One region of the Blastococcus sp. SYSU DS1021 genome, then DNA from elsewhere that is predicted to be linked to it. Evidence: riboswitches for the same ligand, from Rfam matches in the RefSeq annotation. Region 1 holds a riboswitch; each other region holds the start of a gene.
The links. Region 1 has a riboswitch for cyclic di-AMP ahead of ACI8AP_RS12720 (C40 family peptidase). Riboswitches for the same ligand answer to the same signal wherever they lie in the genome.

Region 1 (4,895 bases):
TGAAGGCGGAGACGAAGCGGAAGAACGCGAAGGCGCTGACCGCCAGCCCGACGGCGGTGGTCCCGACCCCGAAGTTGCGGGCGAACAGGGGGATCGCCGGGGCGACGATGCCGAAGCCGAGCGCCACGACGAAGGCGATGACCGCCAGGACCCTGACCTCGCGGGGCAGCTCGCCCCGTGTCCCCACCCGCACGAGAGGCGATCGTCGCACGTGCGGTGGCCCGACACGCACGAGACACCCGGGGGGGGGGGGGGGGGGGGGGGGGGGGGGGGGGGGGGGGGGGGGGGGGGGGGGGGGGGGGGGGGGGGGGGGGGGGGGGGGGGGGGCGGACCGCCCCGCGCGCCCGGGTGTCTCAGCCGGCGGTCGTCAGCCGGCGATCCGCCGGGCGCTGTTGTAGCCGCCCATCGAGTCGATCGACGCGACCTTCACCGGGACACCGGACGTGGCGGCGTGCACCATCTGGCCGTTGCCGATGTAGATGCCGACGTGGCTGACCGGGCTGTAGAAGAAGACCAGGTCACCCGGCTGCAGGGCGGAGCGGGAGACCGGCGTCCCCATGGTCGACTGCATGCGGCTGGAGTGCGGCAGGCTGATGCCCGCGGCCGCATAGGCGTACTGCACCAGGCCCGAGCAGTCGAAGGCGTTCGGGCCGGCGGCCGCCCACACGTAGGGGTCGCCGATCTGGGCCATGGCGGTGTTCACCGCGGTCTGCGCCGCGCCGCTGCCGCCGGACACCGGCGCGGGCGGCGCGGGGGCGGGGGCCGGGGCGGGGGCCGGGGCGGGAGCCGGAGCGGGAGCCGCGGCTGCGGGAGCCGGGGCGGCGGGAACCGGGGCGGCGGCCGGCGCCTCCTCGGCGGCCTGGGCTGCCTGGGCCGCGGCGGCCTCCTCGGCGGCGTGCCGCTCGGCGGCGGCGCGGGAGGCTCGCTGCTCCTCGGCGCTCAGCCGGTCGAAGTGCGCCTGGTAGACGGCGATCTCCTCGTCGAGGCGCGCCCGCTCGGCGTTCACGCGGTCGACCTGCGCCTGGGCGTCCGCCGCGGCCCGCTCGGCGTCCGCACGGGCGCGCTCGGCGTCCTCGCCGGCGGTCCGGGCCTCCCCGAGCACGCCGTTGTTGTGGGCGGCGATCGTGTCGAGCAGGCCGACCCGGTCGATCAGCTCCGTGGGCGAGCCGCTGGTCAGCATCGCCGTCACGGTGTCCAGCCGGTCACCGGTGTACGCGCTGCGGGCCACCGTGCGGACGCGGTCCTGCGCCTGGGCCAGGGCGGCCTGCGCGGCGGTGAGCTCCTCGGCGGCCGCGTCGGCGGACGCCTGCGCCGCCTTGAGGTGCTCGCGGGTCTCGTTGAAGCGCTCGGTGAGCACCTCCAGGTCGTGCGCGCGGGCGGCGACGAGGTCCGCGGCCTCCTGGGAGGTGGCCGGCTCGGGGTCGGCGACGGCGGGGAGCGGCGCCAGGACGACGCCGCCGGCGGCCACGAGGGCCAGCAGGGCCCGCCGTCCGGTGATGCGGCGGTGGGCAGGGCTGAGCGAACTCGCCATGTTCGGCGGGTCTTCCTTTCTTCCACGGCCGCCTACCGGGTTAGCTGACGGGTTCGGGCGGGAAGTCGCCCGGCGGCGGACGGCCCGTGCGGGCCGCTCGTCGCTTCACCCCAGGTGGTGCGTTGGGTCCCCGGTCCGGGTGCCGGACGGATCCGGCGGGTGGTTCGGCGGCGTCCGGGCGGCTGTCACGGGTCGAGTGACGAGAGGGTCCGTCCGGACGGGCCCACGCTAGGTGCCGATCCGGCGGATCACCATGCCTGGGGACGACTTCGTCCAGCACCGTGGCCGACAGTCCGGCGGGCGTTCACGCCCAGTCACCGACGCGCCGAGACACGCCCGCGGTCGGCTGACGTGAGGTGGACCACCTCACCGACGACCCAGACCGCCGGGGGGCGGACTGCGTGCTCGGTGAGGGTGGCCGGGAGGTCGGCCAGGGTGGTGCGCAGCGACCGCTGGGTGGGGGTGGAGCCGTCGGTGACGACCGCGACCGGGGTGTCGGGTGCGCGGCCGTGCTCGACGAGGGCGGCGGCGATGGCGGGGGCGGTGTCGACGCCCATGAGGACGACGAGGGTGCCGCGCAGTGCGCCGAGGGCGGTCCAGTCGACCAGTGACTGGGGGTGGCCGGGGGGCAGGTGGCCGGAGACGACGACGAACTCGTGGGTGAGGCCGCGGTGGGTGACCGGGATGCCGGCGAGGGCGGGGACGGCGACGGCGCTGGTGATGCCGGGCACGACCTCGACGGGGATGCCGGCGTCGGTGCAGGCCTGGACCTCTTCGAAGCCGCGGCCGAAGACGAAGGGGTCGCCGCCCTTGAGGCGCACGACGCGGCGGCCGGCGCGGGCGTGGGTGATCAGCAGGTCGTTGATGGTCTCCTGGGCCATCGAGCGGCCGCGCGGCAGCTTGGAGGCGTCGACGACCTCGACCTCGGGGGGGAGCGAGGCGAGCAGTGGCTGGGGGCCGAGGTGGTCGGCGACGACGACGTCGGCGGTGGCCAGCGCCTGCCGGCCGCGGACGGTGATCAGCCCCGGATCACCCGGGCCGCCACCGACGAGGACGACCCGCCCCGGCCCGGTGTCGGAACGGCGGACCGGCAGGGTGCCGTCGGCGACCCCGGCGAGGACCGCGTCGCGGAGCCCGGCCGCCGCCCGGGGGTCGGCCGCGTCGTGGACCGCCAGCACGAGGTCGCCGGCGCGGCCGGTGACGGGCAGCTCGGCGCCGGCCCGCGCACCGTCGGTGCGGGCGCAGAAGATCCGGTGCCGGTCGGCGTCCCGGGCCACCGCGGTGTCGACGTCGGGATCGCCGGTCGCGGCCAGCGCGAACCACGCCCCGGCGAGATCCCCGGCGGCGTAGCGCCGCGGCCACCACTCCAGGTGCCCGGCGGTGGCGGCCGACTCCAGCGCCGGCGTCAGGCCCGGGCTGACCACCGTCACCTCCGCGCCGGCGGCGAGCAGGCCGGTCACCCCGCGGTGCGCGGCCGTACCCCCGCCCACGACGATCACGCGCCGGCCGGCCAGCCGCAGCCCGACCGGGTGCACGCCGTCGCCGGTGGGCTGGGTGGTCACGGGTCCTCCTGCTGCATCGGTGGGGGTGGTCCGGTGCGGGTCGGCGGTCGGGTCCGGCGGCCGCGCGACGGCGACGGTCACCCGGCCGCGCACCGTCTTCCCGACCTCGAGCACCCCGCCCCCGAGGAGCGCCGCCGCCTCGGCGACCGACGGGGTGCCCACCCGGTCGGCGACCGCGCCGGACGGTGCGGGCACGCGCACCCCGGCCAGCGCCTCGGCCGGGTGACCGGCGAGCGGCCAGCCGCGCCGGGCGGCGGCGTCCACCAGCCCCGGCTCGCGCACGCGCGTGTCCAGGGTGGCCAGCCGGACCGGCCCGGGCGGCCGGGGGAGGACGGCGTCGACGGCGGCGAGCACCTCGGCGGCGCTCACCCCGGAGGACAGCCCGATGCCGACGGTCCTCACGTGGGCACGCCGGGACGGTCGGGCAGGGCGCCCAGCAGCCCGGCGGCGTCCCGGGGGAGGGGGCCCTCGGGGAGCAGACCGAGCTCGCGCAGCCGGGCGCCGACCTCCAGCGCCCAGGGGCGAGACAGCCGCGCGCGGGCCAGCAGCTCGCCGTCGCCGAGGACGTCGTCAGGGGCGCCCTGCACCACCGCGCGGTCGACGACGACGGCCACCTCGTCGGCCCAGCGCAGCGCCAGGTCGACGTCGTGGGTGCTCATCACCACGGTGGAGTCGTGCTCCTGCAACCGGGACAGCGCGGCCAGCGCCTCGGTGACCGCAGAGGGGTCGAGCCCGGCGGTGGGTTCGTCGAGCAGCAGCACGCACGGCCGCATCGCCACCGCACCGGCGATCGCCACCCGCTTCCGCTCTCCGTAGGAGAGCTGGTGGGTGGGCCGGGCGGCGAGGTGGTCGACGGCGAGCAGGTCCAGGGCCTCGGCCACCCGCGCGCGCACCGCGTCCTCGTCCAGCCCCAGGTTGAGCGGGCCGAACGAGACGTCCTGCGCCACGGAAGCGGAGAACAGCTGGTCGTCGGGGTCCTGCAGCACCAGCTGGACGGTCTGCCGGTGCTGCCGCAGGCCGCGGCGGGTGTGCTCCAGTGGCACCCCGTCCACGGTCACCGCGCCGGAGACGGGCGGCAGCGCGCCGGACAGGCAGCGCAGCAGCGTGGTCTTGCCCGAGCCGTTGGCCCCGAGCACGGCCAGCCGCCGGCCGGCGGGGACGGTGAGGTCGGCGCCGTCGAGGACCGGGCGGCCGCGCTCGTAGCCGACGACCAGCCCGGTGGCGCCGAGGGTCCGGTGGCTCATGCCACCACCACGCTGACCGCGACGATCCCCGCCAGGCCGGTGAGCGCGGTGGCCAGGAAGAGCCGGGACGACGGCAGCACCTCGGGCAGCACGCGCAGGTCGGTCTCCATGCCCCGGCCGGCCAGGCCCTCCTGCAGCCGGCGGGCGCGGTCCCAGGAGCGGGTGAGCACCCCGGCCGCGAGCAGCCCGGCGGAGCGGTAGGAGCGGCGCGGTGAGGACCAGCCCATCCGCGCCGTCTGCGCCTCGCGGATCGTGTGCAGGCTGTCGAGCAGCACGAACAGCAGCCGGTACATCACGCCCGCCACCTCGACGACCGCGGCCGGTACCCGGAGCCGGCGCAGCGCGGGCAGCAGGTCCGACATCGGCGTGGTGGTGGCCAGCAGGAGGACCGCGGCGCTGCCGGCGACCGCGTGCCCGACCAGCGAGCCGGCCTGCGCGGCGGCGTCCGGGGCCCAGCCGATGCCGCCGTCGCCGACGGACACCACCGCGGTGAGCGCACCGATCGCGATGAACGCCAGCGGCCAGCGGATCGCCCGGCCGAAGGTGCGGGCGGGCACC
Region 2 (4,895 bases), on a different contig from region 1:
GGTACCTCGACACGGCCGCACCGGCAAGCAGCAGCAGCACCAGCACGACGACCACCGGGGCGACCGTGGCGGTCGGCATCCAGGCGACGACCGCGCCGGCCGAGGCGCCGGCGCCCACTTGCAACACCGTGCCGGGTACCAGTCCGACGGCGGTGGCGACGCCGTAGGTCAGCGGCCGTACAGCGCTCAGGCCCGCCGCGTAGTTGACCAGGACGAAGGGCACCATCGGGACCACCCGGCTCAGCACCACCGCGACGAAGCCCCGGTCGCTGGAGAACCGGTCCACGCGGCCGAGCCGCGGCCCCGCCAGCCGCTCCACGGCCGGGCGACCCAGGCCCCGCGCGAGCCAGAACGCACCGGTCGCCGCCAGGAAGGCACCGGTGTAGGCGACCGCGAAGCCCGCGCCGAACCCCAGGACCGCTCCGGTCAGCGCCGCCAGCACCGACCGTGGGACGGGCGCGAGCAGGACCACCCCCTGCGCGGCGATCAGCAGCAGCCACGTCCGGAGGCCGCCGCCGTCGGCCCACGAGCGGACCTGCGCCAGGGTGGGCACGTCGACGGCGAGGGCGGCGACCACGCCGGCCGCGAGCAGCGCGACGAGGAGCCACGCCCGCAGCCACGGGCTCGCCCCCGCCGTCGTCCGCACGTGCTCATCCTGACCGATGGCGTCAACCAGCCTCAGCCGCAGCTGCCGCCGAGGGTGATGCCGCGCTGGGCCAGCCACGGCACCGGGTTGGACCGGTTGGCGTACAGGCCACCGAGGTGCACCTCGAAGTGCAGGTGCGGGCCGGTGGACTGGCCCCGGTTGCCCACCTCGGCGATCTGCTGCCCACCGCTGACGACCTGGCCCGGCGAGACGAAGAACTGGTTCACGTGCCCGTAGACGGTGATGGCCCCGTCGTGGTGCTGGATGGCGACGGCGAGGCCGAACCCGCTGGCCGGCCCGGCCTGCAGCACGACCCCGGGCTCCGGCGTGAAGATCGGGGTGCCGATCGGCGCGGCGATGTCCACGCCGAGGTGCTGGGTACCCCACCGGCTGCCGTAGCAGGAGGTGACCCGCCCCTGGGTGAGCCGGCCGGCCCCGGCGGTCGCGGGAGCCGCCGCCACGGCCGCCTGCTCGGTGGCCTGCTGCTCGGACCAGGCGGCGACGGGGTCGGCCGTGCCGCGGAGGCTGAGCATGCGGATCTCCGCCTCGCGCAGCTGCTCGTCCAGCGCCGCCTTCTCGGCGGTGAGCGCATCGAAGTCGGTCTGCGCGGCCGCGAGGAGGGCGTCGACCTCCGCCTGCATGCCCTGGGCCTTGCGCGCTGCGGCATCCCGCTCGGCGACGGCGGCCTTCGCCTCCTGGTCGAGCCGGGCCTCGCGGGCCTCGGCCACCCGCAGGTCCTCGAGCACCTGCGCGCGATCCTCACCGAGGAGGTCGAGCGTCGCGGCCTGCTGGAGGAGCTCCCCCGGGCCGTCGGCGTGCAGCACCATCTCCAGCTGCTTCATGGACTTGTCGCTGCCCATGTAGGCCTCCCGGCCGAGGGCGGCTACCTCACCCTGGGTACTCGCCACGGCCTCCCGGACGGCGGCGAGCTCGGCGGCGATGGCGTCGGCGTGCTCGCGGGCGCGGTCGAGCTCGGCCTGCGCGGCGAGCACGGCGCCGCTGGCCTCCTCTGCCCGGAGGGTGAGCTGCTGCAGGCGCTCCTCTGCGTCGCGCACGCGCTGCTCGATGTCGGCGACCTCCGCCTCGACGCGGTCATGCTCGCTGCGCGCGTCGCCCGGCGCGGCCGCCGCGGTCGACGTCCCGAGCAGTGCGAGCGCCAGCAGTGCGGTGGCGGCGGTGGCCGCCCGACGGGTGCGGCTGAGGGCCCGGCGCGCGGGCGCGGCCGGGACGTGGTGGCGCAGGTGGTGCGAGGTCGCCAAGGCGACGGTCTCCGTTCCTCTATCCGCCTACCAGGTCAGCTGACGGGTTCGGGCCGGAACATGCCCTACCTGCCTGCCCGTGGTGGCGCAGGCGGGATTCACCCCAGAGAACGTGGGTCCCCGGTCCCCGCGGCGGTGAGGCCGCAGAGTTCGGCGGGGCCCGTCCGAGCCCCCGGGTTTCGGGAGCGGGATCGGATGGGCCGCGAGAGACGGTACAAGCGGATCGTCCGAATGTCACAGGGGGGTAACGGACCTTGTCAGTTCGCCCCACCGGCCCCAGGACGTGGCTGCGGCGCCGCGGCGCCGTCTGGCAGGCTGGCGGGTCCGGGGCGGTAGCTCAGCTGGTCAGAGCATGGGACTCATAATCCCTGGGTCGTGGGTTCGAGCCCCACCCGCCCCACCTCTCCCATGCCAGCGGTGTCGTGCCTGGCGCTCGCGCCTCCCTGTCCGCGTGAGCAAGGACACGGCTCCCAATGGGTGTAGGCGCCTCGGCGTCAGCGGTGCGCCACACCGGCGCCGCGGCCGGAAGGCGACCGGCGCGCCTCTGCACCGCCGCCTTCATGACGTGGCGTAATTGATGCGTGACAGAACGTTCAGCCGTCGTCGGTTCGACCGGTGGTGTCACCGCCGCAGCCCCGGACGCGGCGTCCGAGCGGCATCTGCAGCGCCTGCCCGGCTCCCCTCGAGGGCCGGTCTCGTGCTCGCCGTCGCCACCGCCGTCCTGACCGATGCCGGCGGCGGCGTCCATGCCGCCGACCGCCTCGTCCAGACCCCGCTCGACCTGATCTGAGGACCGACGCCATGAACAAGCGCAACCTGGCCGTCCTGGCGGCCCTGACCCTGATCGGCGGCGCCGGACTCGCCGACGCCGTCCTGGCAGCCCCTCGGCCCGTCACATCGCACACGCAGGCCGCCGCCGTGCTGCTCGCCCCGGCCGATCTCATCGGCGAGGCCGTCGATCAGCGGGCTTCGCTGGACTGGACGGGGGTGCCCGGGGCCCGCGACTACCTCGTCATCGACGTCACCTCCGGCGCCGCCGGTCGCATCGTGGGCTCCACCGGCGCCACCGCCTGGACGTCGCCCCGGCTGCCGCTGTCCACCCCGCGGTACGCCTTCGTGGTCGTGCCGCGGGACCACGCCAAGGTGCAGGGTGAGCGGACGGAGCCGGTGCACATCTACCCCGGCGGCCAGCCGGCCGAGCCGACCACCCCGGCCGAGGCGGCCCCGGTCACCACGACGCCCCCGCCCGAGCCCACCACCACCGAGCCGCCGGCGCCGTCCACGGAGCCCACCACGCCTCCGACGACCACGACGCCGACGACCACGACGCCCCCGCCCGCGACCGACCCCGAGTCCGACCCCGAGCCCGAGCTGCCCGCCGTCCAGCCCACGCGGGTCTGGGGCTACGACGCCACGACGCTGGTCCCCGGCCCCTGGCCCGAGATCCACGCCCTCCGGTCGGACCAGTACGGCACCACCACGGCCAACCCGTACCCCGGCTCGGAGCGCACCGCCTTCTTCACCGTGCAGCGCGGCGACACCGGCTGGAACGGCACGCACGGCACCCTCCGCTCCGAGGTCCGCGACTCGATCGCCGCCTCCGGCGACGTCCGGCCCGGCGACGAGCAGTGGTGGGCCTGGTCCACGTTCTTCCCGGCCGACTTCGACTGGGACGAGCGCGGCCAGTTCCTGATCTACACGCAGTGGCACCAGACGGTGAACTCCGGCAACCCCAACGTGCACTTCTGGTCGGACGTGAACGAGAACCTCATGGTCGACGTCCGGGGTGGCACGGGCGGCAGGACCGCCGGCGACGCGCAGTACGTCCGGACCTTCAACCTCGGCACGATCGACAAGGGCGCCTGGAACGACCACACCGTCCGGTTCATCTGGTCCCCCGACCCGGCGAAGGGCCTCATCGAGGTCTGGCACCAGGGCGAGAAGGTCCTGTCCGAGCGGGTCGCCAACCTGTACGAGGGGCAGTCCGTCTACATCAAGCAGGGCATCTACTCGGCGGCCGGGACCTACCGGACGCACTACCTCCAGCACTCCCCGATCGGCTTCGGCCCGACGCGCGAGTCCGTCGCGTCACTGAACGCGATGGACTGACCTGCTCGGCTCGCCGGGTCCGGCGAGCAGGCCCGACCGTCATGGGGTCGCTGCCCGCAGTCCGGAGCTCTCCGGACTGCGGGCAGCGCGCGGCCCCTGCGGTCGGCGTCTAGGTCACGGCCTCCGCCACCAGGTCGGCCAGGGCGCGGGCGCCCGCCTCCGTCGGATGGACCCCGTCCCGGGTCAGGTCGCGGTCACCCAGCACGCCGGCGAAGTCCACCAGCTCGACGCCCGTCCTGTCCGCCAGCCGGCGGACCGCGGCGTTCAGGGCCGTGGCGTCCGTGTCCGTCCACGGCTGCACCGTCGCCAGCAGCACCGTGCCCGCGGCCTCCTGCCCCAGCCGGACCGCCCGGCGCAGGTTCGCCACCGTCTCCCTCGTCGGCACCCCGAGGCGGAGGTCGTTCGTGCCGGCCTGGATGACCAGGACATCGACCCGCGGCGCGTCGGCCTCCAGACGCCCCAGCACCTCCGCCGCCGTCTCCCCGGCCACGGCCGCGTTCGCGCCGTCGGTGAACTCGTCGGAGCAGACGAGGTGGGAGTACCAGGAGCGGCCGCCGTGGAAGCCGAACCGGGGCTCGCTGTCCGCGCGGCTGATCGAGTCCCCGTACACCGCCAGCGACCGGCTCCCCTCGTCGCCCACCCACGTGACGCACTCCGCGTGCACGGCGCCCCGGGCGACGACCCGCGTCGGGCTGCCCGGGATCAGGACCGACAGGACCAGGGCGAGCCCGACGATCCCGCCGGTGATCGCGATCGTGCGCCGCCGCGACATGCCTCAGGACGCTAGCGGACCGCACGCCTCCTCCTCAGCCCGCGACCAGCAACCACAGCGGCACGGTCCCGAGCGCGGCCGTCGTCGCCAGGGAGATGTGCGCGGAGAC
Region 3 (4,895 bases), on a different contig from region 1:
TTCGACCAGATCGGGCTGGCGGACTTCGAGTGGGTCCTGGCGGTGAACCTGCGCGCCGTCGTCCGCCTCACCCACATGCTGCTGCCCGTGCTGAAGACCCACCCCGGCGCCCACGTCGTCAACGTCTCCAGCGTCTTCGGCATCTTCGCCCCGGCCGGGCAGGTCGCGTACGCGACGAGCAAGTTCGCCGTCCGCGGGTTCAGCGAGGCGCTCCGCCACGAGCTCGCCGACGACGGCATCGGCGTCACGGTCGTCCACCCGGGTGGGATCCGGACGCGGATCGCCGAGAGCGCCCGCACCGGCGCGGGCGTCTCGGTGGAGGAGTACGAGAAGGGGCGGGCGCAGTTCACCAAGCTGCTGCGGATGCCGCCGGAGGACGCCGCCGCCCGCATCGTGGCGGCCGTCGAGCGCCGCCGCCCCCGGCTGCTGATCGGCTGGAGCGCCACGGTGCCCGACGTGCTGGTCCGCCTGCTGCCCGGCACCTACTGGCGGCTGATCGCTCGCCGGGCGACCGCGCGGCCGAGGGGCTGAGCGCCGGAAAAGGTATTGCCGGTGCCAGTAGAACGGGGACGTGACCGACCCCTCCTGCCGGATCGTCGAGCTCGGCCCCGACGACGACCTCTTCCCCTCCTGGTGCGAGGTGTGGGCCGCCTCCGGCCGGGCCGCCCGGCCGCAGGACCCGCCCCGGCCGGCGCAGGAGGACGTCGCGCTGGGGCGGGAGCTCGTCGCGCCCGGTGGCTCCCGGGACGGCACCCACCGGGCCGCCCTGGTGGACGGCGCGGTCGCCGGCGCGCTCCGGCTGATCCTCCCGCGCAAGGACAACCCGACGCTGGCGGTGGTGGACCTCGCGGTGCACCCGGCCTCCCGGCGCCGTGGCCTCGGGAGAGCGCTGCTGGCCGAGGCCCGGGTACTCGCCGCCGCGCACGGCCGCAACTCGCTGGTGAGCGAGGTGGACGAGCCCGGCCCCGGGGCGCCGGGCCGCGCCTTCGCCGAGCGGCACGGCTGGTCCTGCGACCTGGTGGAGACCCGCCGGGAACTGGTGCTGCCGGTCGACGAGGACCGGCTGGGGGCGCTCGAGGCCGCGGCCGGCGCCGGGTACGAGATCGTCACCTGGCGGGACCGCACCCCGGACGCGCTGCTGGCCGACCGGGCGCTGCTGGAGCGGCGCATGACCACCGACGCACCCCACGGCGATCTGCCGGTGGGGGAGGAGGAGTGGGACGGGGACCGGATCCGCGAGTACGAGCGGACCCACGTCGCCCGGGGCCGGACGGTGCTCAGCGCGGGCGCGGTGATCGGCGGCCGGCTGGTCGGCTTCACCGACCTGCAGATCCCGCTCGCCCAGCCGGCGCTCGCCCAACAGGGCGGCACGCTGGTGCTCCGTGAGCACCGGGGGCACCGGCTCGGCGCCCGGATGAAGGCGGCCGTGCTGCGGGAGCTGGCAGCGGGGTTCCCCGGCGTCCGGCGGATCAGCACCTACAACTCCGAGGGCAACACGCCCATGGTCGCGGTCAACGAGGCGCTGGGTTTCCGCCCCGCCGGCGCGCTGTCGTCCTGGTCGACCCGTCTCTGAGCCGGGCGGTCCCACCGCCGCCGGCCGCGTGCGGTTGACTGCCGGGGTGGACCGTTCCATCCCTGCGGAGTTCGTCCGCGCCCACACCCGGCCGGTCCGGCCGGACCTGGTGCCCGAGGTGGAGCTGCTGGTCGCCGCCGACGTCGTCGCCCTGTGGGAGGCGATGGAGGCCGAGCACGGGCGCACCTCCACGGACCCGCCGTTCTGGGCCGCGGCCTGGCCGGGCGGCCAGGCGCTGGCCCGCCACGTGCTCGACCACCCCGGCCTGGTGGCCGGGCGCACCGTGCTGGACCTGGGGGCGGGCAGCGGCCTGGTCGCGGTCGCGGCGGTCCTGGCCGGCGCGACCGCGGTGCTCGCCAGCGACGTCGACCCGTTCGCGCTGACCGCGATCGCCGTCAACGCCGAGCGGAACGGCACCCCGGGCATCACGCCCGCCGGCGACGTGCTCGGGGGCGAGCCGCCCGACGTCGCGGTCGTCCTCGCCGGCGACGTCTGCTACGACCGGGAGATGACCGACCGGGTGCTGCCCTTCCTCGAGGCGGCCCGGGCCGGCGGTGCCGAGGTGCTGATCGGTGATCCCGGGCGGGTGTACCTCCCCGAGGACCGGCTGGAAGCGCTGGCGGTCTACGACGTGCCCGACACCGAGCCGTCGCCCACCGGGCCGGTGCCGGTGCGCCGGACCACGGTCTGGCGGCTCCCCTGACGGTCACCTCCCGTTCCTTTTCCCGCCAGGGGATTGTCACGAACGGATAACGCTGGTTACCGTGGGTCCCGCCCGGCCGGTCGTTCTCTCCCCATCCGGGGGAGGTCCGCCGGGCGCCGCCGAGTCGCCCGCCGAGGGCGAGCCGGGGACCCACCGAAGTACTGGGGTGAATCGCGCGCCGGGGCACGTCCTGGCGCGGGTAGGGCCGCTTCCCGCCCGAATCCGTCAGCTAACCCGGTAGGCGGCACGACGGAAGAAACGGAGAGCCGCCGCATGGCGAGCCTGCGGGCCCACCTTGCACGGAACCGCAGCCGGTACGGAGCCTCGCGCGCGCCTTCCCCGCGCTGAGCGCCCGGGCGTACGCCCGACACCGCTGCCCCTCGACCATCCCCGCAGCAGTTCCCGCCGCCGTCGCCGGCCCTGCCGCCCCCTGCCCCTGGAGCAGTTCCTCCCCATGAACCTTCGCGCCACCTCGATCACCCGTGCTCTCCGCCCCACGACCGGGCGCCGTTCGACGAAGACGGTCCGCCGTTCCGCGCTGCTGCTCCTGGCGGTCGCCGCGGCAGGCGGCCTGCTGGCCAACGGCGTCGTCGCCGACGAGCCGGTCGCCCAGGCCGAGCCGGAGCTGGCCTCCGTCAGCGTCGCCGAGCAGCTCGGCATCACCGACGAGACCCCCGCGCCCGACGTGACGGTGGCCGCGGCCGACACCCTCGGCCAGCTGGCCGCGAGCCGCAGCGAGCGCGCGGCCGAGCAGGCCGCCGCAGCGGAGGCGCGGGCCGCGGCCGAGCAGGCCGAGCTGGACCGCCGTGCCGCCGAGGAGGCCGCCCGCCGCGCCGCCGAGGAGGAGGCCGCGCGCAAGGCCGCTGCCGAGGAGGCCGCCCGCAAGGCAGCTGCCGAGGAGGCCGCCCGCGTGCAGGCGGCCCGGGAGCAGGCCGCCCGCACCCCGGCGCCGGCCGCACCAGCCCCGGCCCCGGCCCCGGCTCCGGCTCCTGCCCGGAGCGCTCCCGCGCCGGCCGCCGCGGCCCCGGCCGGCTCCTTCCAGGAGTACGCGATGGGCAAGCTCGGCGGCTCGGGCAGCGAGTTCAGCTGCCTGGAGAGCCTGTGGGGCAAGGAGAGCGGGTGGAACCCGAACGCCCAGAACCCGCGGAGCACCGCCTACGGCATCGCGCAGTTCCTCGACTCCACCTGGGCCGGGACCGGCATCGCCAAGACCTCCGACGGCTACCGGCAGATCGACGCCGGCCTGATCTACATCAACAACCGCTACGGCTCCCCGTGCGGCGCGTGGTCGCACTCCCAGGCCACCGGCTGGTACTGAGCGGGCCTCTGCCCCCGCCCCTCGCCCGCGCGGGGCGGGACCCTGCGGCGAGGCCGTTCCAGCACGTCACCACGCTCGGGTGGTCTTCGGACGGGGGCGTCCCCGCTGAGGCATTGGAGGCTTTACCTGCGTCGTCGGCCCCGAGGACGCAGGTGGAGCTTCCAATGCCCGGGGTCGGCTCAGCGCAGCCGAGCCTCGGCTCCAGGCCTAAGGTCGGTGCAGCGTGCACGGAGGGGGAGCGATGACCGAGGCCGACGACGCCGACCGGACCACCCCGCAGAGCGGGATCGTCGGGCGGTCGATCGACGAGTTCGTGAACCAGTTGCGGTTCTTCTCCGACCGCGCCCGCAACCTCGCCGGGAATGCGACGTCCCGCCTCCCGCTGCCGGCCCTGCCCAGCCCGCCCGGGGCGATGTCGGCGGCCCAGCTGCGCGCCGTCAAGGAGATGGTGACCGCGCAGCGCACCTCGATCGCCGCCATGCGCGCTCAGCTCGACGCGTTCGACCAGCAGCTCGCCGTCTTCGAGCGGATCCTCGACCCCCTGGTCGAGTGGAGCACGACCTGGGCGCGGCTGGAGGAGGCCGTCGGCGACATCGTGCGCCGGGAGCCGCCCGTCGAGCAGTGACGGTCAGCCCGCCAGCGACCTGACGAGCAGCACCGCGCCGGAGAGCAGGCACAGCACCAGGGCGGCGCGGCGCATGGCCGGCAGGGCCAGCCGCCGGCGCAGGGGTCCGGCGAGGAGGAAGCCGGTCAGCACGAACGGCACCAGCCCCGCACCGGTGAGCAGCCCGCCCCCGTCGAGCTCGCCGCCGGCGACCAGCACGCCGAGGGACAGCAGCGTCGTCCCGACGAAGAACACCGACAGGTTCGCCCGCTGGGCGGCCGGGGTGGGCGCGCGGTAGGTGACCACCAGGGGCGGTCCGGGCGTCGCCGCGACAGTCGAGAGCGTCCCGGAGGCGAAGCCGGCGACGGTGAGCGCGCGCCGCCCGCCCGGCAACCGCACCCCGGCGAGCGACGCGCCACAGGCGAGCAGCACGACGACAGCAACCGTTATCCCCAACAAGCGGCCGTCGATGACCTGCACCAGCACCAAGCCGACGACAACGCCGGGGGCCGAGGCGAGCATCGCACCGCGGAGGTTGTCGAACTCCAGTGCGGACCGTTCGCGCCACACCACCGGCAGCAGCGCGGTCAGCGTGCCCACCAGCAGCGGGCCGGGCACGAGAGCGGGCTGCACCAGCAGCACCAGCGGTCCGGCGAGGAGGCCGAAGCCCATGCCGGTCGCCGTCTGGACGACGGAC
Region 4 (4,895 bases), on a different contig from region 1:
ACCCCGGGGGCGAACCGGTCGACGTCGACCCCGGGCGAGAGCTGGGCCAGCCGGGTGCGGCCCCCGAGCGGCGGGGCGAGGCGCTCGCGGGTGTACTCGCTGATGTAGGTGAGGACGTCCAGCCCCGTGGCGATCCGCTGCATCACCTGCCGGCTGCCCGGGAGGGCGACCCAGCCGGTCTCGTGGCCGTGCGTGGCCCCGACCAGGTGCCGGACCCCGGCGGCGCGCAGCGCGGGCGCGAGCAGCCCCAGCGGCGCGGCCGCCCCGAAGAACGCGGTGTCGCAGCCGTACCGCTCCACCAGCTCCACGGCCGCGCGGGCGGTCGCCCGCGTCGGGAGGAGCATCCCGGTCGGCCGGCGCACCACCGGATAGGGCAGGGATCGGTCGTGCTCGGCCGAGCCCGGTGCGTCCGACGCCAGCACGACCAGCGAGTCCGGCGTCCGTCGCTCCAGCAGCGCCGCCACGAAGGTCTGGATGCCCCCTTGCCGGGGCGGGAAGTCGTTGGTGACGACGAGCGTCCGGCTCACGGCCCCTCCAGGCGCGCCCAGTCCTCGGCCATCGCGATGCGCTGCGCGGTCGTGGGGTGGCTGCCGAAGAACCAGTGCCAGGCCGCCGGCGGGTCCGGATCGCCGAGGTTGGCCGTGGCGAGCCGCTGCTGCATGGCGGTGAAGGCCTCCGGATCGCGGGTGAGGTCGAGGGCGTGCAGGTCCGCGCGGGCCTCGACCTGGCGCGACACCAGGTTCTGCACGGGTGTGGCCAGCAGGCTGCCCACGGCGACGAGGAACAGCAGCAGGGGGACCACGCGGGGGTCGCCGGCCGAGGGCGCCCCGGCGCGGCGCAGCAGCGGCGTCCACATCAGCAACCAGCCGAGCAGGGCGGTCGCCGCGCCCGCGCCGAGCGCGCCCATGAGCGTGCCGGTGAGGACGTCGTCGGTGGCGACGTGCCCGAGCTCGTGCGCCGCGATCGACTCGATCTCCGCGTCGGGCAGCTCGCCGAGGACGGTGTCGTAGACCACGATGCGCCGGGTGGAGCCGAACCCGGAGACGTAGGCGTTCAGCGCCGTGGTCCGCCGGGAGGCGTCGGAGACCAGCACGTCCTGCACCGGGGTGCCGTTCTCCTCGGCGAGCGCCAGCAGGTCACTGCGCAGCTCACCCGCCGGCAGCGGCTCGAAGGAGTTGAACGCCGGCTCGATGACCACCGGGTAGAGGAACGAGCCGACGACGACGAAGCCGGCCACTGCCGCCCCGCCCCAGGCCCACCAGGTGCGCGGCGCGCGACGGACCAGCCACAGGAAGGCCAGCACCACGACCACTGTCAGCGCCGCGCTGATGGCCCACGAGACGGCGACGTCGCGCAGCCAGAGCCCCCAGCCGCGGGTGGACAGGCCGTAGCGCGTGCGCACGGACTCCGCGTAGGCGGAGATCGGCAGGGTCACGGCGCGGCCCAGGAGGAGCAGGACCGGCACCCCCAGCACCACCCGCACGACCCAGCGGTCCCTCCACCGCGCCCCCAGCGACCGCATCAGGCGGGCCCCCAGCGGGGTGAGCCCCAGCACGGCCGAGACCGCCAGCCCGAGGACGAGGGAGAGCAGCGACGCGGGTCGCAGGGCGGCGGCGAAGGCCTCCGCGCGCTCGATCGCCGCGGGATCCAGGCCGGCGGTCGGGTCGGGCTCGGTGTGCCCTCCGGGCGGTTCGGGCAGCACGTCCCACGGGGTGCGGACGACGATGACGACAACGACGGCGATCCCCAGCAGGGCCGCGGCCACCAGGGCGGCCCGGCGAACGCTCACCCGGCCGATCCTAGGCGGGCCAACCGCAGCGGCCCGTCCCGGTTCGGGGACGTGCTGGGCGGCCGGCATCCTGCTCGACCCGGTCGCGAGGCCCGCCCTCACCGTGTTCCCGTCCTCCGGGCCTGCCCGAGGTCCTCGGGATCGGGCCCTCGGTCACCTGACCGGCCAGCGACCGCGAGGGCCGGCGACCCCTATCGGGATCACCGGCCCTCGTTCCTCGCTGCGATGCTCCCGGAGCCGTCAGCCGGCGATGCGACGGGCGCTGTTGTAGTTCCCCATCGAGTCCACGCTCGCCACCTTCACCGGCTGGCCGGAGGTGGAGGCGTGCACCATCTGGCCGTTGCCGATGTACATGCCCACGTGGCTCACCGGGCTGTAGAAGAACAGCAGGTCGCCAGGCTGCAGCTCGCCGCGCGAGACGGGCCTGCCCATTTGGCTCTGCGACCGGCTGGAGTGCGGCAGCATCACACCCGCCGCGGCGTAGGCGTACGACGTCAGCCCCGAGCAGTCGAAGGCGTTCGGCCCGCCGGCACCCCACACGTACGGGTCGCCGATCTGGGCGAGCGCGGTGTTCACCGCCACCTGGGCGGCCGAGCTCGGCGCGATGACGGCGCCGGTGGGCGCCGGGAGGCCGGTACCACCGTGGGCCTGCGCCACCTGCTCCTGCTGCGGCGCGGTGAGCGCCTCGTACCGGCGCTGGTAGTCGGCGATCTTCGCCTCGAGCTCCTCCTGCTGGGCGGCGATCTGCTCCACCGTCCGCCGGGCGTCCGCCGCGGCCTCCTCGGCGGCGTCGCGGGCCTGCTCCGCGTCCTCGGCCGCGCGCGACACCTCGGTGAGCACCTCGCTGGTGTGCCCGGCGATGGCGTCGAGGGTGCCCAGCTGGTCGACCAGCTGGTCGGCCGAGGTGCTGGTCAGCAGGACGTCGAGCGGCGACATGCCGCTGCCGGTGTAGACGCTGCGGGCCAGCCGGCGCATGTGGCCGTCGAGGGAGCCGAGCCGGCCCTCCGCCTCCGCGACCGCCTCGCTCGCGGCCTGCGCGTCGCGCTGGTGGCCCTCGAGGAGGACGCGCGCCTCGTTCAGCTGCTCGGAGACGACCTCCAGCTCGTGGCTGGCCTCGGCCACCTGGGCGGCGATCTCGTCGGCGGTGCCGGGGACCGCCGACGCGGTACCCGGGAGGACGGTGACGGTCAGGGCTGCGACGGCGCTGACCAGGAGCCCCGAACGGAGCGGTCCGAAGCGGCGGGCGCTGGCGGAGCTGCGCCGGCCGGCGGTGTGGAGTTGTTCGGGGGCGTGCGTCAGTAGTGCGTGAGGGGTCGCCACGTGCGGCGGCTCTCCGTTTCTTCCACTTCGACCGCCGACCGAGTTAGCTGACGGGTTCGGGCTGGGAAGACTGGCCCTATCCCCCACCCACCGGCGAGCCGGCGGCGGGAGAACTCACCCCAGAGTGCGGTGGGTCCCCGGTACACCTCGGGCGCAGTGGTGCGCGCCACGCGGTGATTAGGCGGTGTCCGGTCGAGGCCATCCATCGATGGATGACGACCACCCGGCCGAACGGAGGGAACCCTACGACCGTGATGCGCCTGTGACAAACAGGGACAGCTGAGACGTGTGCGACGGGCGCCTGGCCGCCCACCTGGGCATTCACCCGATCGGGTGGTCACCCGGCCCTCGCCGCGGGGTGCGGCGGCGATCAGCCGGTGCGCCGTCCGGACCGCTCCCCGCCGTGCCCGTCGGGATGCCGCAGCGGGGGAACCAGGCCGCCCTCGGCCAGCGCGCGCACGGCGCTGCGTTCCACCTCGTCGAACTCCACCACCACGCCCGGCGGTGGCACGACGACGTCCTCGGCGGCCGCGGCCGGCCCGCCACGCGGCCGCCCGGTCATCGGCACGACGACCGGGTCGCCCCCCTGCCACCCGGGCGGGGCTCCCAGCAGCACGGTCACGACGCAGTCGGCGCAGCCGGTCCCGCGGGCGGTGCAGGTGTCGCAATCGATGAGCATCGCTTCTTCTCCTCCGTGAGTTGCTGCGCACGGTAGGAAGGGCCACCGACATTTCCGCCGCGCCACCGACGGCCCGCGCCGGATCAGCTGCCCGCGAACTCCCAGTGCCACGGCTCCTCGCGCCCGTTGCCCGGATCGGCCCACGTGGGGTGCAGGAAGCCGAACCGGCCGGCGTTGGCAGCCATCCAGGCGTACTGCGGGGTGCCGAACGTCTCGACGCCACCGCACAGGTCCACCGCCAGACCCCAGCCGTGGTTGCTGGTGCCGGGCACCGCGGCCAGGGCCGGCTTCTCCCCGTACAGCCGCACCTGGCTTGCGTAGGTCCGGTAGGAGTCGGTGATGCACAACGGGCTGCCGAAGGCGGTCGCGTAGGCCGCCGACATGGCGCGGTAGGCGGCGGCCGCGTCGCAGCGCAGCGCGTGCCCGCCGACGCCCAGCGGGCACATGGCGCTGGGCGGGATGAGGCCGTTCGGGTAGCCGCCCCATGCGCGGGCTCCGTCGTAGCTGGGCGGGTAGACGGTGTTGCCGCACTCGGTCCGCAGCGCCCCCGCGGCCGGCCCCGGGACGGCGACAGGGGGCCGCTGGCCGAGGACCGGGCGGCCGATCGCCAGCACCTGGTCGCCCGGCAGCGTGCGCACCACGACCGCGCCGGCCCGCGCGTCAGCGGTCAGCATGGTCCGCGGGTCCAGGGCGATGCCCACGTGCCCGAGCCCCGCCTCCGGGGAGCCCAGGAAGACCAGGTCGCCGGGGAGGACGTCGGCGCGGTCCACCGGCACGGCGCTCGCGAACAGCTCCTCCTGCGTCGCGGGCAGCTGGACACCGGCCCGGCCGTAGGCCACCCGGACCAGTGCGCCGCAGTCCCAGGACTCCGGCCCCGCCGTCCCCGGCGCGTACGGCTGCCCCAGGGCCTCCATCGCGCCGCTGACGGCGGCGAGGGTCTCGGCGGGCAGCACCAGGAGCGAACTCGGCCGCCCGGGCAGCTGGGCCACCCCGCGCTGCGCGCCGCCCCCGGCGGCGCCCACCGGAGCCAGGCGGTCGGGGAGGCTGCGCTCGGGTTCCCGCAGCGCAGCGGCGGGCACGTCCGCGAGGCCGGCGGTCCGGAGCTGG

Region 2: another riboswitch for cyclic di-AMP. It lies ahead of ACI8AP_RS08880 (murein hydrolase activator EnvC family protein); the one in region 1 lies ahead of ACI8AP_RS12720 (C40 family peptidase).
Region 3: another riboswitch for cyclic di-AMP. It lies ahead of ACI8AP_RS17880 (aggregation-promoting factor C-terminal-like domain-containing protein); the one in region 1 lies ahead of ACI8AP_RS12720 (C40 family peptidase).
Region 4: another riboswitch for cyclic di-AMP. It lies ahead of ACI8AP_RS11805 (NlpC/P60 family protein); the one in region 1 lies ahead of ACI8AP_RS12720 (C40 family peptidase).

Annotation. Positions count from the first base shown of each region.
Region 1 is NZ_JBJHAL010000015.1:51,085-55,979, reverse strand. It holds gene ACI8AP_RS12725 (MFS transporter) at 1-193, opposite strand, end outside; gene ACI8AP_RS12720 (C40 family peptidase) at 368-1,531, opposite strand; cyclic di-AMP (ydaO/yuaA leader) riboswitch at 1,546-1,699, opposite strand; gene cobA (uroporphyrinogen-III C-methyltransferase) at 1,846-3,495, opposite strand; gene ACI8AP_RS12710 (energy-coupling factor ABC transporter ATP-binding protein) at 3,492-4,337, opposite strand; gene cbiQ (cobalt ECF transporter T component CbiQ) at 4,334-4,895, opposite strand, start outside.
Region 2 is NZ_JBJHAL010000009.1:69,426-74,320, reverse strand. It holds gene ACI8AP_RS08885 (TVP38/TMEM64 family protein) at 1-646, opposite strand, end outside; gene ACI8AP_RS08880 (murein hydrolase activator EnvC family protein) at 679-1,905, opposite strand; cyclic di-AMP (ydaO/yuaA leader) riboswitch at 1,916-2,071, opposite strand; tRNA gene ACI8AP_RS08875 (tRNA-Ile) at 2,232-2,305, shown strand; gene ACI8AP_RS08870 (heparin lyase I family protein) at 2,707-4,014, shown strand; gene ACI8AP_RS08865 (SGNH/GDSL hydrolase family protein) at 4,124-4,786, opposite strand; gene ACI8AP_RS08860 (AEC family transporter) at 4,821-4,895, opposite strand, start outside.
Region 3 is NZ_JBJHAL010000028.1:23,064-27,958, reverse strand. It holds gene ACI8AP_RS17895 (SDR family NAD(P)-dependent oxidoreductase) at 1-531, shown strand, start outside; gene ACI8AP_RS17890 (GNAT family N-acetyltransferase) at 572-1,573, shown strand; gene ACI8AP_RS17885 (class I SAM-dependent methyltransferase) at 1,620-2,276, shown strand; cyclic di-AMP (ydaO/yuaA leader) riboswitch at 2,394-2,520, shown strand; gene ACI8AP_RS17880 (aggregation-promoting factor C-terminal-like domain-containing protein) at 2,731-3,594, shown strand; gene ACI8AP_RS17875 (hypothetical protein) at 3,836-4,219, shown strand; gene ACI8AP_RS17870 (TSUP family transporter) at 4,223-4,895, opposite strand, start outside.
Region 4 is NZ_JBJHAL010000013.1:94,139-99,033, forward strand. It holds gene ACI8AP_RS11795 (glycosyltransferase family 4 protein) at 1-527, opposite strand, end outside; gene ACI8AP_RS11800 (M48 family metallopeptidase) at 524-1,789, opposite strand; gene ACI8AP_RS11805 (NlpC/P60 family protein) at 2,030-3,109, opposite strand; cyclic di-AMP (ydaO/yuaA leader) riboswitch at 3,127-3,303, opposite strand; gene ACI8AP_RS11810 (hypothetical protein) at 3,480-3,788, opposite strand; gene ACI8AP_RS11815 (D-alanyl-D-alanine carboxypeptidase family protein) at 3,872-4,895, opposite strand, start outside.